One region of the Mogibacterium neglectum genome, then DNA from elsewhere that is predicted to be linked to it. Evidence: predicted binding sites of a transcription regulator. Region 1 holds the regulator's gene; each other region holds the start of a gene.
What was found. The regulator LexA, encoded in region 1, represses DNA repair genes until DNA is damaged. The targets are predictions, from matches to a motif close to AGAACANNTGTTCT.
Positions count from the first base shown of each region.

Region 2: a site for LexA is predicted at 1,243-1,256, ahead of recA (recombinase RecA). Genes of this name have one in related genera too.
Region 3: a site for LexA is predicted at 1,957-1,970, ahead of QU661_RS08340 (Y-family DNA polymerase). Genes of this name have one in related genera too.
Region 4: a site for LexA is predicted at 1,769-1,782, ahead of yneA (cell division suppressor protein YneA). Genes of this name have one in related genera too.

Region 1 is NZ_CP128647.1:1,072,724-1,076,317, reverse strand. Features, by position in the region: gene QU661_RS05070 (zinc dependent phospholipase C family protein) at 1-54, opposite strand, end outside; gene QU661_RS05065 (uracil-xanthine permease family protein) at 136-1,452, opposite strand; gene lexA (transcriptional repressor LexA) at 1,486-2,142, opposite strand; gene QU661_RS05055 (radical SAM protein) at 2,153-2,968, opposite strand; gene QU661_RS05050 (Na+/H+ antiporter subunit E) at 3,295-3,594, shown strand, end outside.
Region 2 is NZ_CP128647.1:869,218-872,811, forward strand. Features, by position in the region: gene QU661_RS04070 (competence/damage-inducible protein A) at 1-1,031, shown strand, start outside; gene recA (recombinase RecA) at 1,274-2,347, shown strand; partial or broken gene rplU (50S ribosomal protein L21) at 2,483-2,788, shown strand; gene rpmA (50S ribosomal protein L27) at 2,994-3,254, shown strand; gene obgE (GTPase ObgE) at 3,306-3,594, shown strand, end outside.
Region 3 is NZ_CP128647.1:1,402,130-1,405,723, forward strand. Features, by position in the region: gene QU661_RS06520 (hypothetical protein) at 1-423, opposite strand, end outside; gene QU661_RS06525 (DinB/UmuC family translesion DNA polymerase) at 424-1,386, opposite strand; gene QU661_RS08340 (Y-family DNA polymerase) at 1,471-1,878, opposite strand; gene QU661_RS06530 (metal ABC transporter substrate-binding protein) at 2,246-3,253, shown strand; gene QU661_RS06535 (metal ABC transporter ATP-binding protein) at 3,283-3,594, shown strand, end outside.
Region 4 is NZ_CP128647.1:888,410-892,003, forward strand. Features, by position in the region: gene QU661_RS04155 (acetyl-CoA hydrolase) at 1-381, shown strand, start outside; gene QU661_RS04160 (DUF1097 domain-containing protein) at 395-922, shown strand; gene yneA (cell division suppressor protein YneA) at 1,398-1,700, opposite strand; gene ybaK (Cys-tRNA(Pro) deacylase) at 1,986-2,474, opposite strand; gene QU661_RS04175 (TVP38/TMEM64 family protein) at 2,487-3,293, opposite strand; gene QU661_RS04180 (methionine gamma-lyase family protein) at 3,259-3,594, opposite strand, start outside.

The sequences.
Region 1 (3,594 bases):
AAGCATGCTTAGAACAGTTCTTCCAAATAAATAGTGTGCGTTATGTGCAGGCATAATGACCTCCTATATCATATAAATTAGCCGTGGGCTATTACAAAGCTCACGGCTAATAAAAAATCTTAAGTCGGTAAAATACTAAACTTTAAATGTTTGAAATTTATCGTCTTCGTTATCCTCGTCAAACTCATAATCTTTTCCAGGGAGTAACATATTAGCTACAATGCCGACTATAGCCGCAATAGCAAGTCCTGAAAGATTGATTTTCACACTGAGAACTGTAAATGTTATACCGCCAATCTGGTTGAAGCCTAGAGAGCATACGAGAATGAGAGCAGTGATTATTGTGTTTCTGGTGTTTTTGTAATTAACATGGTTTTCAACGAGGTTTCTGATTCCGACTGCAGAAATCATACCATATAGTATCAGTGAAACACCGCCGATTATTGCTACTGGAATGGTTTCTATGATGAATGCAAACTTTGGTATGAACGAGAGTATTATCGCGAAACAAGCGGCGATTCTTATTACTAATGGATCGTATACCTTAGTGAGTGCAAGCACACCGGTGTTTTCACCGTATGTTGTATTAGCAGGTCCGCCAAATAGAGAGGCGAGCATAGTAGCAAGTCCGTCGCCGAGAAGCGTGCGGTGTAGACCTGGATCTTTAATGTAGTTATAACCAGTTGTTGCACTGATTGCGGATATATCTCCGATATGCTCCATCATTGTCGCTAGAGCAATTGGAGTGATTGTGATAATAGCGCTTATATTAAACTTAGCCATCATGATAGGAGGGAATGCAACGATTGACTCTTTGCTTATACCCGAGAAATCAATCTGTCCCATCGCTAGTGCTACTAAATATGAAATCATTACACCCAAGATTATTGGTACAATCTTTGCCATGCCACGTCCCCACATATTGAAGAATATGATAGATGCGAGGGCAACAATGGCTAGAAGCCAGTTCGTTTGTGCATTCTTGATAGCAGATGGTGCGAGTATTAGACCGATTGAGATGATGATTGGTCCAGTAACTACAGGAGGAAAGAATTTCATGACCCTCTCAATCGTAAATAGCTTTATAAGTGTAGCGAGTATTACATATACTAAGCCTGCAACAATTACTCCTCCGCAAGCATATGGGAGCATTTCTGTATTGGGGTGACCATTCTGAAGCGGTGCCACAGCTGCGTAACCACCTAGAAATGCGAATGAAGAACCGAGAAATGCTGGAACCTTTCCTTTTGTCAAAAGGTGAAATAACAGCGTTCCAAGACCTGCCATTAAAAGGGTAGTGGATATGCTTAAACCTGTGAGAAGTGGAACCAGCACGGTTGCGCCGAACATGGCAAATGTGTGCTGAAGTCCTAATAGAATAGTTTTCGGCCAACCGAGTGTTCTTGCATCAGTTATGCCGTTAGAGTAGTGATGTTCGTTACTCTGTGTCATCGTTTCCTCCTTGGGTACGTATAAAGTGAAATATTAGTTAAAATATCTGAAGACTCCCTTAACCTTGCCGACAATCTTACAGTAATCGACAATTATAGGCTCCATGAAATCGTTTTCAGGCTGCAGCCTTATATGTCCCTTTTCTTTATAGAACCTCTTAACTGTCGCCTCAGTCTCAAATGCTCCGTCTACCATTGCAACAACAATATCGCCGTTAGATGCGGTCTGACCTTCTTGTACGATTAAGTAATCGCCATCATTTATTCCGACATTAACCATACTGTCACCATGTACTACCAGCAAGAAGTTATTCCCATTACCGATAAATCTAGCAGGGAATGGGATGTTATCCTCAATATTTTGCTCGGAGAGAATCGGAACACCTGCTGCAACGTTTCCTATTACAGGAAGTTGCACCATGTTGATGTCATCTGACTCAAACATAGGCTCCTTCGTATCTTTGCTAATTGAATCAACAATTGCCAGTGCACGAGGTTTGCTAGGGTCTTTTTTGATGAACCCTTGGACCTCTAGTGCTTTGATATCGCTATATACCGTTGAAGTTGATTTGATACCTATAGCGTCACAAATCTCTCTAACGGTTGGGGGAAATCCCTTTAGCTTTATAGTTTCCTTCATGTACGCGAGCACTTGCTGCTGACGTTTTTCGCTTTTTTTAACCTTTGTCATGTCAAATCCTCTATAAAGTAAGTGAGTTAAGTGTCATCTCTTCGCCGTAATTATTCCAATCATCATATATTTCACCAGTTTGTCTGATGATAATATCACCAACCTTACAATTGATTTTGCTGTATGGAAGTGTTTTGTGATAAGTGATTCTGCTATCTCCAAGCTGAAATAGGAAGCCAGTACGGAACAGTTCTTTCTCGAGTTGTCCCTTATATTCAGCGATGGAATCGATTAGCTTGAATAAATCGTCATGTTCTGTGTCGAACACATTGTCAAGCGTCAGCTTGGAGTAGTTAGCTCGTAGCTGTATTTCATGTCCAGAGAATCTATCCAGTACTTTGAGAAGCTTTTCCTTTGTGTCTGCTTCAGTTGCATCCTGGAAGATCACACAGTTAATGCGATGAGGGACTTCAAGAAGATTGAAGATCTTATCGGAGCATTCCTTGACGTAATGCTTAAGGTGTCTAGATACATTAATGCAGCTGATCTTATCTTTGTTTTTATTAAGCACAGCTGCGACTTTATGGATATCCTGATCCTCATTGGTTGGTAGTGTTGTATTTATATATATATGGTGACCATCTTTTATGTGGTCTAGGATGTCCTGAAGCGCATCAAGGTCTGCAAGAGGTTCACCTCCGGTAAGCACTATATCGTTATGTGGCAATATCTTGTCCAGCAAGTCGAGAGACCTATAACATCTATCTAGGTTGAACGATGATGTGTCTCTATAGTCATCTTTATTTACACAGAAAGGGCAGCAATTGTTACAGTCATATGGAACGAACATAGTAACCGTTGGACCCTCTTTGATAAAATCTTTCATTTTAGTTTATCCCCCTATACTAAAATCATTACATTATACCATTTCGAACAGTTGTTTGCAATTGAAATGATGATGAAATACCGGGTTATGAACATTTTTAAGCTCGAAAAGATAAATAATACAATAATGTATGGTTAATAGACCAAAAGCCTTTAAAGGTTATCAATAATCATGTATACTAAAATATGTCTTATCAATTCAATCAATTTTACAAATGAAAGGTTAAAGCAAAGATGAGGGAATTCTTTCGCGACCGGCATCTGGCTAGCAACCCATACCTCAATTTTTTCGAGGTCTATGGCTTGTTATTACTCCTGTGGATCGTGATGTCAGGAATATTTACAGTTAAATTTATAATTTATGGATGTGTTTCCTCGTTTTTGATTTCATGTTTCGTAGTAGGTTCTCTGCGCATCGGAGGGCTTAAATCTAATCGAACATATTTTATTTTGCATGCTAATTATCCAAAACTGATAATCTATTTCCTATGGCTTATCAAAGAGGTGGTTAAGAGTGCGATAGATGTTTCTAAAATCGTATTATCTCCTAACATGAAAATTGATCCGCTTGTGGTTTGGTTTAAGGCGGATTACGACAATCCGGCAGCAAGGGCAATTCTCGCAAAT
Region 2 (3,594 bases), 200 kb from region 1:
ATGATCTTACCAAGGAAATAGTTGCAGAGGCTATAGGTGTAGATCTGTATTTTGATGAGAGGTGCTATAGGGAAGTAAAGTCATATTTTGATGATAGAAATCGTATTATGGCTGAAAATAATCGCAAGCAAGCATATATTCCCGTAGGCGCGGAAGTATTTCATAATGAAGCTGGAACGGCACCCGCTTTTGGCATTGAAAAGAACGGAAAATGTGCAATTTGTCTACCCGGTCCACCACGTGAGATGAAATGGTTATTTGAAAACTGCGTTATAGACTATTTAAAACGATTTTCAAGTAAGCAAATGTATTATAGGGTAATCAGAACTATTGGGATAGGTGAATCTGACCTTGAAACTAAGCTTCTGCCAGTTATTGATAATCAAGACGATCCTACAATTGCGACATATGCAAAAGAAGGTGAGTGCACTCTACGTGTAGCGTCACAGCATGAGTCGATTACAGATGCTAAATTAGCTGTGGATAATATGATACGTGAAATTGATAAAATAATTGGAGAATATATATATAGTTATAATGATGAGGAACTTGCCGAAGTTGTCGTTAGACAGCTTAGAGAGAATAACCTAAAATTATCATCTGCAGAATCATGCACAGGTGGCAAGTTCGCATCTTGTATAACTGATGTGCCAGGCGCATCTAATGTTTTCTCACACGGATTTGTTACATATAGTGAGGATGCAAAAGTTGGAGTTCTAGAGGTGGACAGACAGATTATTGAAAAATGCTCTGTGGTAAGTTCTGAAGTTGCGATTTTAATGGCAAAAGGAGCACAAAAGTCTTCAGATAGTGATATTGCCGTTTCTATAACAGGATATGCTGGACCAGAAGCTGATGCAGGACGTGAAAATGGGAATGCCTTTATTGGATACTCATGTGGTAATAAGCTTGGTAATAAGAGTGGATTTATCGAGATTAATACCAAGAGAAACGACAGAAAATGGAACCGTAATTTTTTCAAACTCAGGATGCTTTTAGTTGTTTATAAAATCATTAATGGTTCAATTTAAGTATTCAATATAACAGAGATATAAAATCATTAAATTAGCAGTAGGCGATACAAAAATCGTATTTAAAATCTAATGCATTTGCAAAATGTATAAAAGTGTGAAAATTTACTGAAAAAGTGGTTTTGTTTTTGATTTATATTCATATTTAATTTGACCGTTATCGTGTACAGAATATATAATCTTGACAAATGAGAGAAGATTTTATACAATGCGAACAGATGTTCGAATATATAGGAGGGGCTATGGCAGTTAAGTCAAGTAAAGACAAGAGTATAATCGGTAATGTTAGTGATAAAGAAAAGGCTCTTGAACATGCTTTAGATGAGATTCAGAAGGCATTCGGCAAAGGTGCAGTCATGAAGCTTGGAGATGAAGGGCTTCATAATAACATTGAAGGAATTTCTACTGGGTCTATATCTCTAGATGTTGCTACTGGTATTGGTGGTGTCCCACGTGGACGTATTGTTGAGATTTACGGACCTGAATCTTCAGGAAAGACCACTCTTACATTGCACTGTATCGCAGAAGCACAGAAGGCTGGCGGTAAGGCAGCTTTTATCGATGCTGAACATGCTCTGGATCCTGTTTATGCAAAGAATTTAGGTGTAGATGTAGATGACCTTCTAGTATCGCAGCCTGATACAGGAGAGCAGGCGCTTGAGATTTGCGATATGCTTGCAAGAAGTGGAGCTATTGATCTTATAGTAATTGATTCTGTAGCTGCACTAGTTCCTAAAGCAGAAATTCAAGGCGATATGGGTGACTCGCATGTTGGTCTTCAGGCAAGACTCATGTCACAAGCTCTGAGGAAGATTGCCGGAACCGTCAACAAGACTAATACATGTGTTATTTTTATCAATCAGCTTCGTGAGAAAATTGGGATTATGTTTGGTAATCCAGAGACAACTACAGGAGGAAGAGCATTAAAGTTCTATGCCAGTATGCGACTTGATGTAAGACGTGCTGATTCTATCAAGCGTGGTGATGAGACAATTGGTAATAGAACCAAAGTTAAAATTGTAAAAAATAAAGTAGCGCCCCCATTCAAAATAGCGGAATTCGATATAATGTATGGAGAAGGAATTTCTATTGCAGGAGATGTACTAGATACTGCGACCGCTATGAAATTTATTGATAAAGCCGGTTCATGGTATAGCTATGAAGGTGAAAGAATAGGTCAAGGTCGTGAAAATGTAAAAGAATTCCTCATATCCCATCCGGAAATCCTTGAAAATCTAAAGGCTAAAATTATGGATGCAATTCATGGGAGTGATGAAGAAGAGGTTAAGGTTGATGAAGATGGAGTTGTGATCTAATAATTATGATATAACATGTTCTAGGATTTGACATAAGTCCTAGAATATGTTATATTCAGACGGTTAGCCGCACAGGATGGGTTTTTAAGCGTAGCACCCGCAATTCTGGCGAGTCTGGTTTGAGGAGGAATTAATATGTACGCAATTATTAAGACAGGCGGTAAGCAGTATAGAGTACAGGAAAATGATGTACTAAAGGTTGAGAAGCTTAGCGCTGCAGTAGGAGAGACAGTTATCTTTGATGAGGTTGTAGCTGTTGGAGGAGACAAACTTCAGGTAGGCACACCACTTGTTGAGGGTTGTGCAGTTCAGGCTGAAGTGCTTGAGCAGGGTAAGAATGAAAAGGTTATTATCTTCAAGTACAAGGCGAAGAAGGACTACAGAAGAAAGAATGGCCATAGACAGCCATACACTCTTGTTAAGGTTACAAGTATTGGCGCAACAGCTAAGAAGGCAGCTCCAGCTAAGGCTACAGAGAAGGCAGAGAAGTCTGAGGTAAAGGCTTCGCTATCTATGAAGAAGGAAGAGCTTCTAGAAATCGCTAAGAATCTCGGAGTTGAAGTTCCTTCAAAGGCTACTAAGGCTGATATTCTTGCAGCAATTGAATCTAAGTAATTAAGAATTTCAATATAGGAGGTGACTAGTCATGTCAAGTAAAAAAGGAGTAGGTAGTTCCAAGAACGGTCGTGATTCCGAGTCCAAACGCTTGGGACTTAAGATAGGTGCGGGACAGTATGTAAGTGCTGGTAGCATTCTCGTTAGACAGAGAGGAACAAAGTTCCACCCTGGTAACAATGTTGGTATCGGTGGAGATGACACTCTATTTGCAAAGATTGATGGAAACGTTAAGTTTGAGAGATTTGACAAGAAGAGAAAGCAGATCAGCGTATATAGCGAAGAAGCTTAAACTTATTGACCCCTTATTTAAGGGGTCATTTTTAATATATTGGAGAAATAAATGTTTGTAGATAGAGCTGAAATAATCATTACATCTGGAAAAGGCGGAGATGGAGCCGTAACATTTAGAAGAGAGCCTTACGTTCCAGAAGGTGGTCCAGATGGTGGTGACGGTGGTGATGGAGGTAGTATCGTATTTATTGCCGACAATAACCTTCGCACACTTATGGATTTTAAGTATAAGCGTAAATATGAAGCTGAAAACGGTCAGAATGGTATGCGACGTAAGAAATACGGTAAGCGTGGAGAGGATTTAGAGATAAGGGTTCCTGTAGGGACGATGATTATTG
Region 3 (3,594 bases), 330 kb from region 1:
TGTGATAGTCTCTTTGTCTGGTCTAATCTTTGTAACTAGCCCGCTGACTTCTATATATCTGCCGTGCAATTCATCATCAGCGAGGGGTTCGAAGTAAAGTATTCTGACCTCAACACCATTCTCTCTAGCTAATATGCTGTTGCTGCATTTCTCGTATATGGTTGCGATTTTGCAGTCTAGATCAAAATACTCATCATCAGTAAGCGCCCTTTTGTTCTCGTAGATTATTTCCTTATCTGCTAAAGCTTCATCGTAACCAGACAGGGCAGCAAAAGGTGCGAATATCTTAGCTCGCTTCTCAGTGCTCATACGCGGATACTTGTACGAAAATCCATCAGTCTTATGAATTGGCCTCACTCTATTGATAATATCGGCATACTCGAATTTTGTTGTCCGAATAATTCTTTCATCGTATACACCCATCTATGCTCTATGACCCCCTATCTGATTGTTCCTCTCTATATATGTACTTCCCTCTTCGAGATTCATGCCTTTTATCAAGGCATTGCTACCGTATTTCTCTCGTATTGCTAGCATAACCTCCTGCAATTCACATTCTTTAGAGTCATCTATACCGCAAGAGTCTAGTGAAAATATATCAATCTGCTCATCTTCATCTACTACCTTGATATCGTTGGCGGCTATGGTTATGCGCCTTATGTAAAGTGTCGGGTCTATCAGGCGATCAAAAGCTTTCTTCAAACTTCCTAAAATCTCCGCAGTGCAATTCGTAGCAATTCGGAGCCTAGCATTACCAGAAACAGTCTTGGGCATCATTCTTCCATAAAAATCAACCACAACCGAGCCATTATACTCTCCGTTTTCAAGGCTCTGTCCATCGAAGCTGATAAAAAAAGAAAAATGCGACGCCTTGAGTTTCTTCCGTACCATGTCCATGGATAGCTTATCAGCCATCTCGATAAATATATTGCGACCTTCTTCATGGGCATAAGCACGAGGCAGAACCTGCCCAGTAGAGAGCGAGTGAGCCGACGGTTTATATGACTTAATATCCGCCATAGTGCATGGCTCCTTCCCCCATGCATGATCTATCAAAATCTCCGCATCTACACCAAACACTTTATACAAATATTCCTCCTCATAAATCGATATGCGCGCTATATCTCCCATCGTATAAGCTCCGATTTTAGCAAGCCTATGGGCTTTACCACGTCCAATCTGCCAAAAGTCAGTTAGTGGCTTATGGTTCCAAAGGAGATACTTGTAAGATGTCTCGTTGAGCTCTGCAATCCTTACACCATCCTCATCAGCTTTGTTCTTCTTGGCAACTATATCCATACCAACCTTAGCCAAATACATATTAGTTCCAATTCCCGCAGTTGAAACTATTCCTGTCTCTACTAGCACAGCTTTGATTATAGTCATCGCCATCTCATGAGCTGCAGAAACCTTGTGGCGAATCGCCGCCTCCTCATACATGTGAAGGTAATGCGTTATATCCAGAAAGCATTAATCTATGCTATATACATGAATATCCTCCGAAGAAACAAATTTCATATATATGGAGTAAATTTCTGATGATATGCGCACGTACTCGGCCATCCGTGGTGGTGCTATGATGTATTCAATTTCATGACCACACTCTATCTCAGCTCTTCTTATCGCTTGCTTCGCCTCAAATAATCTAGGTCTACCTGGAACACCAATAACCTTTAGAGCAGGTGAAACCGCCAAACAGATTGTATTGTCAGACCTAGATTCGTCTGCGACGAGAAGTCTAGCCTCGAGCGGATTAAGCTCCCTCGCTATGCATTCGACAGATGCATAATAAGACTTCAGATCGATACACAGGTAAGTTCTGTTCCCCTCCAGTTCCTCCCAATTATTAAATATATTGATTGATGCTCTCTTATTCATCTTCGATCCCTGCTGATGACAAATACTTAGCTTGACTTTTTTGCTTGTCCCAATTATAGTGGATGCACAAACAAAAATCAAACATACGTTCTTTTATTTTTCCGCTAAATCTTTATGATTTTTGTTGAACTCCACTGACATAAAGGTGTTAAAAAATTTTTAATAGCTTTGTGAAACTTTCTTTCTACATTGACATGATAAATCGCCAGTGGTAAACTGAAAATGATTTTTAATTTCGGTTATCTCCCCATTTTTATATCGTCACCGATTCGATTCATAGAAGAATCGCGGTGCTCGGATAATTACAATAACCGATATTATTTTTGAAAAATCTGTATTTTTCACGTTACATAGCATGGAGGTTTTTATGAAACGTAACAAGCTTATTAAAATATTTGCAATTATGATGATTGCAATCCTTTCACTTGGTACACTTGCTAGCTGTGGCAGCAAGGAATCGAGCTCCAAGAAGCTCAAGATTGTCGTAACTACATTTCCTGAGTACGACTGGGTTAGAGAGATTCTCGGTGACAGAGTCAAGGACGTTGATTTGAAGTTACTTCAGAAGAATGGTACTGATTTGCACAGTTTCCAGCCTTCCGCTCAGGACATAAAGGATATATCAAATGCCGATATTTTCGTCTACGTTGGCGGTGAGTCTGACGAGTGGGTTTCTGATGTTCTCAAGAAGAAAAAGAACAAGGATCTCGTTGCAATCAACCTCATGGATGAGATGAAGGACAGCAAGAAGGCCGAGGAAGTTAAGGAAGGTATGCAGCCTGAGAAGGAGGATAAAGACGAAGGTGATGGTCATCATCATGAGAATGCTGAGGAAGTCGAGTATGATGAGCATGTATGGCTATCTCTCAAGAATGCAATTAAGCTCTGCCAGCCTATTGAGCAGGCAATTGCTAAAAAAGATAAGAAGCATGCAGATACTTATAAGAAGAACTTAGATGCTTATACAAAAAAGCTCCAGAAACTAGATAATAAATATGCTGAGGCTGTTAAAAATGCTAAGGTTAAGACTCTAATATTCGGAGACCGTTTCCCATTCCGTTACATGGTAGATGACTATGGTTTGAACTACTATGCTGCATTTGTCGGCTGCTCTGCTGAATCTGAGGCTAGCTTTGAGACAATTAGTTTCCTATCCAACAAGCTCAACCAGCTTAAGATAAAGCATGTTTTAACTATTGAGAACTCTGATCACAAGATTGCTAAGTCAGTAATTAAGAATGCTGACGGAACTAAGAGAGATATAAAGACTCTTGATTCGCTGCAGTCTATGAAGAAGGGTGACCTCAAGAAAAAGACTTACCTCAAGACAATGGAGAATAACCTCAAAGTCTTGCAGGAGGTTCTAAATAATTAGGTAATTAATAGGAGAATAAATTAAACAAAATGGTAAGAGAGACTAGGGACTCTTCATTTAGTATCATTTGCGAGGGGCTTGCTGTCGGATATTCAGGCAAGCCCCTCTGTAATGGATTCGATTTGGAGATTAATAACGGAGATTATATTTGTATTGTAGGAGAAAACGGTGCCGGAAAATCGACCTTGATTAAGACCTTGGTGGGTTTGATTCCGTCGATTAACGGCAAGGTATTATTGCGTGGCGATGTCGATAAGAGTGATATCGGCTACCTGCCGCAGCAGCGTGAGATGCAGAAAGATTTCCCGGCTTCCGTATGGGAAGTCGTACTATCTGGATGC
Region 4 (3,594 bases), 180 kb from region 1:
GATGGACCAAACTATAGATGGCAGTTTATGGTTCATTACCCTGAGGGGGTTACTCTTGAAGAAGGAGATAAGTGGCTTAAGGAAGAATTCTTACCAGCCTATACAGAACAGGATGAAGTAATAAGATGTTTATCTAGCAAGATAATAAAAGAAATAAATGGCTGTGATTTTGATCGTGTTGTTGAAATGTGGTTCCCATGTCAGTCCGCGTGGGTAGCAGCGACAGAAAAGGCTGCTAAAATAGTAAGAAAGCCATCTTGGGGAGAAACTACGGATTTCCCATATCTCAAAAAGTCATATGGAATCTCGGGAATTTTCTTATCAGATATAGCAAGATCAGATAATATGACTGGTTATCATGGTTATATTACAATGAGGTAAGAACGGAAATAATATGAGTAAAAGGGAAAACCTAAATCGCGACAGTGGCAAGGGTAAGTATAAAGAGGTGCTTACCCTTGCTCTCTTAGTTGGAATTCTTCCTCCAACATGGGCTTTAATAAGCCCATATATAGGAGTGCACGTTGGACCAATAGCTCTTATTGCTGCTGGCATATATGGTGCAAATGGGAATAAATTCGAAGACTCTTTTAAAATAGCAGCTGGATATATCGCTGGAGAAATATGGTCATTAATTACCACAGTCCTGATGCAAAAAACGTCTTTTAATGCGAATCTTACACTTTGGTTTACTTTATTTATACTAGGATTTATTGCAGTAATAATATCTGCAAAATTTCCCAGGTATGTATATCTGCCAAGTTTCCTAGCAGGATGGGCGATAGCGATGCTATCGATGAATCTAGATGAAACAACTTCATTAATTAGGATGACAATTGAAATCGGAGTAGCGATGATTGTGGGTGTATATTACGTTGGAGCTTTGATAGATAAGATACACAAGATAGTAAATAATAGATAGAGATACCAAGTGTAATTTTTAGTCCATGATGACTATGAGATGCTTCGAAATATATTAAATGTTTCTGTAATTGATATGTTGCGAATGATAAGGAAACTACCTGAACAATTTAGTTTAGGTAGTTTTTTATAAACAAAATAATTAAAAAAGATAGAAATATATGTAAAGAAAATAAATGCATTATCATAGTGAAGCAAATAAGTATCGATGGGGAAATGAATCTAATGAGATATAACTATTCCTAAAATCATAATTTTGGGAATAGTTATGAAACAAGAAATATGGCTGCCTTGATGGCAGCCTCGTAAATGGAGCTTTATGTATTTGACAACAAGTGATATAACACTGTACCAATACCTATGTAATAATAAGGGATATATACTCTGTATTCGAATACCTTCCATAACATGGAGGTGTCATATATCCTTATCTCATAAAAAAACGTCTCTAAGGCGAAATTTCGGTCTCACTTTTTTTATGACTCTACTGGAATTAAAATAGTATCTCCTGGCTTTACATCAGAAGCAGATATACCGTTAAGTTCGCATATCTTATTAACTGTGGTGCGAGGATCAACATATTTACCACTATACTTATTAGCAATAGACCAAAGTGTATCGTTCTGTTGAACTTCAACTTGTCTATATGTATCTGAAGTACCAGCTTCAGTTGTAGCGAAACCTAGTAAACTGTACACGAGCATAGTCATGCTTAATACTGTTACTAGGACAAATATAAAAAATCTAACTGGTGAAACAATTTTGTATTTCTTTTTCATAATGATTACCTCCGTATATATGATACTAGCAGCTTATAGCTATGGTATTAATTATCTCTGAATTAAAAAGAACAGATGTTCTGTTTGTGATGTTCATAGTATAACCCCTTCTATATTCAAAGTCAATAAGAAAAAGAACAAATGTTTGAAAAAATAAAAAAAGATGCTGAAAGTTAGTCTTTACAACATCTTAAGGATGATAAGTTATTCGAAATAATAATAGATTTTACTTGCTTTATTGCTTGGAAAGATATGTATGTTAGATATTATGTGAGCATTAGACTTTTATGCTGTTATATCTGCAAAAGACGCATTGATAAACTTAGCTAGTTTTTCTCCATTAATTATTATCTGTGCGCCCCTCTTTCCTGCCGATATATATATCTGATCATACAGTATTGCAGTTTCATCAATGAAGGTCGGGAAAAGTTTTTTCATGCCTATTGGAGAGCAGCCACCTCTAACATAGCCTGTTAGCGGAAGTAGCTCTTTTACATGAATCATCTCTATTTTCTTGACACCTGCTGCAGATGCTGCTTTTTTAAGATTTAACTCAGATGCAACCGGAATTACAAATACGAAATATTCTCCAGTATTTGAATGGGTTACCAATGTTTTGAAAATTTCTTCCTCAGATATTCCTAGTGCTGCAGCAACGTGTTCTCCAGAGAGATCAGATTCATCATAATCATACTCACTGATATCATGGTAAATACCAGCGCTATCTAGCTGCCTCATCGCATTAGTTTTTTCAATCTTTTCTTTTTTAGCCATAATCGAAACCTCTTAATTATCTTCCGAATCTTCATATGAGTCAATAAATTTAAGTAATACGTCACGTTTTATATAGCATACCAGCAAAATAATGATGCTAGCAATAATCAGCAAAGCAATACCAAGATAATTTCTATGTGCTAAAAATGTTCCGAATAGCAAGCTTTCAAGAACTCCCGGAGATCTTCCAAGTATCGATAGAAATATAAATGGTCTTAGTTTAATATTTGAAATACCAGCAATATAGCTGGTGAAGTCTTTTGGAACACCAGGTATTAAATACAGGAGAAATATTATCACATAAGCACGTCTACTATTTAGTTTTCTCACATATGATTTAACTTTTTCTTCGCCAAATATAATATGAAGAGCGTCTCTACCAAGAAATTTTGCAAGGTAGTAAGTGATAACTGTTCCAATGAAAGCTCCTACTAGTGAAATTAAGAAACCACCTAGTATCCCGTATAAGTAACTTGATGCGAACTGTATTGGTTGACCTGGTATGATACAGATGACGATTTGGATAACTTGCAGGAATATTAGAGGTATAAATGCAAACCCTTTAAAATCATCAAGTTTATTTTGTATATTTGACAAATAAGCCTTATTAAACAACGTATCTTTATATAAGAGATATAGCACGAGTGGAACAATAATTAATATAGCAAAAAGCAAAAATAGCTTACCAAAGGCGATTAACCGTTTAGAAATAGAGATATTACATGTATTAGCATGTGCCTCTTGTTTTAAATCAGTTATTGCAGCTTTCGCTGTACATTCAATCTTATATTCTGTTTTCTCCTTGTGCTTTGTTGACATCTATTAAGCCTCTGTTCACTAGCTCCTGCAAGCTTTTTATGATACCGAATCTAGCATGTTCATAAGTAAGACCGCCTTGATAGTAAGCAATATAAGGCTCTCTGAGTGGAGCATCAGCACTTAATTCAATGGAAGAACCTTGTACAAAGGCACCAGCTGCCATAATCACTTGGTCATCATAACCAGGCATATCCCATGGAATTGGGGTAACGTATGCATCGATTGGTGCAGCAGACTGAATTGCCTGAATAAAGGCTATCGCTAAGTCAGGATCCCTGAATTTAATTGCCTCGACTATGTC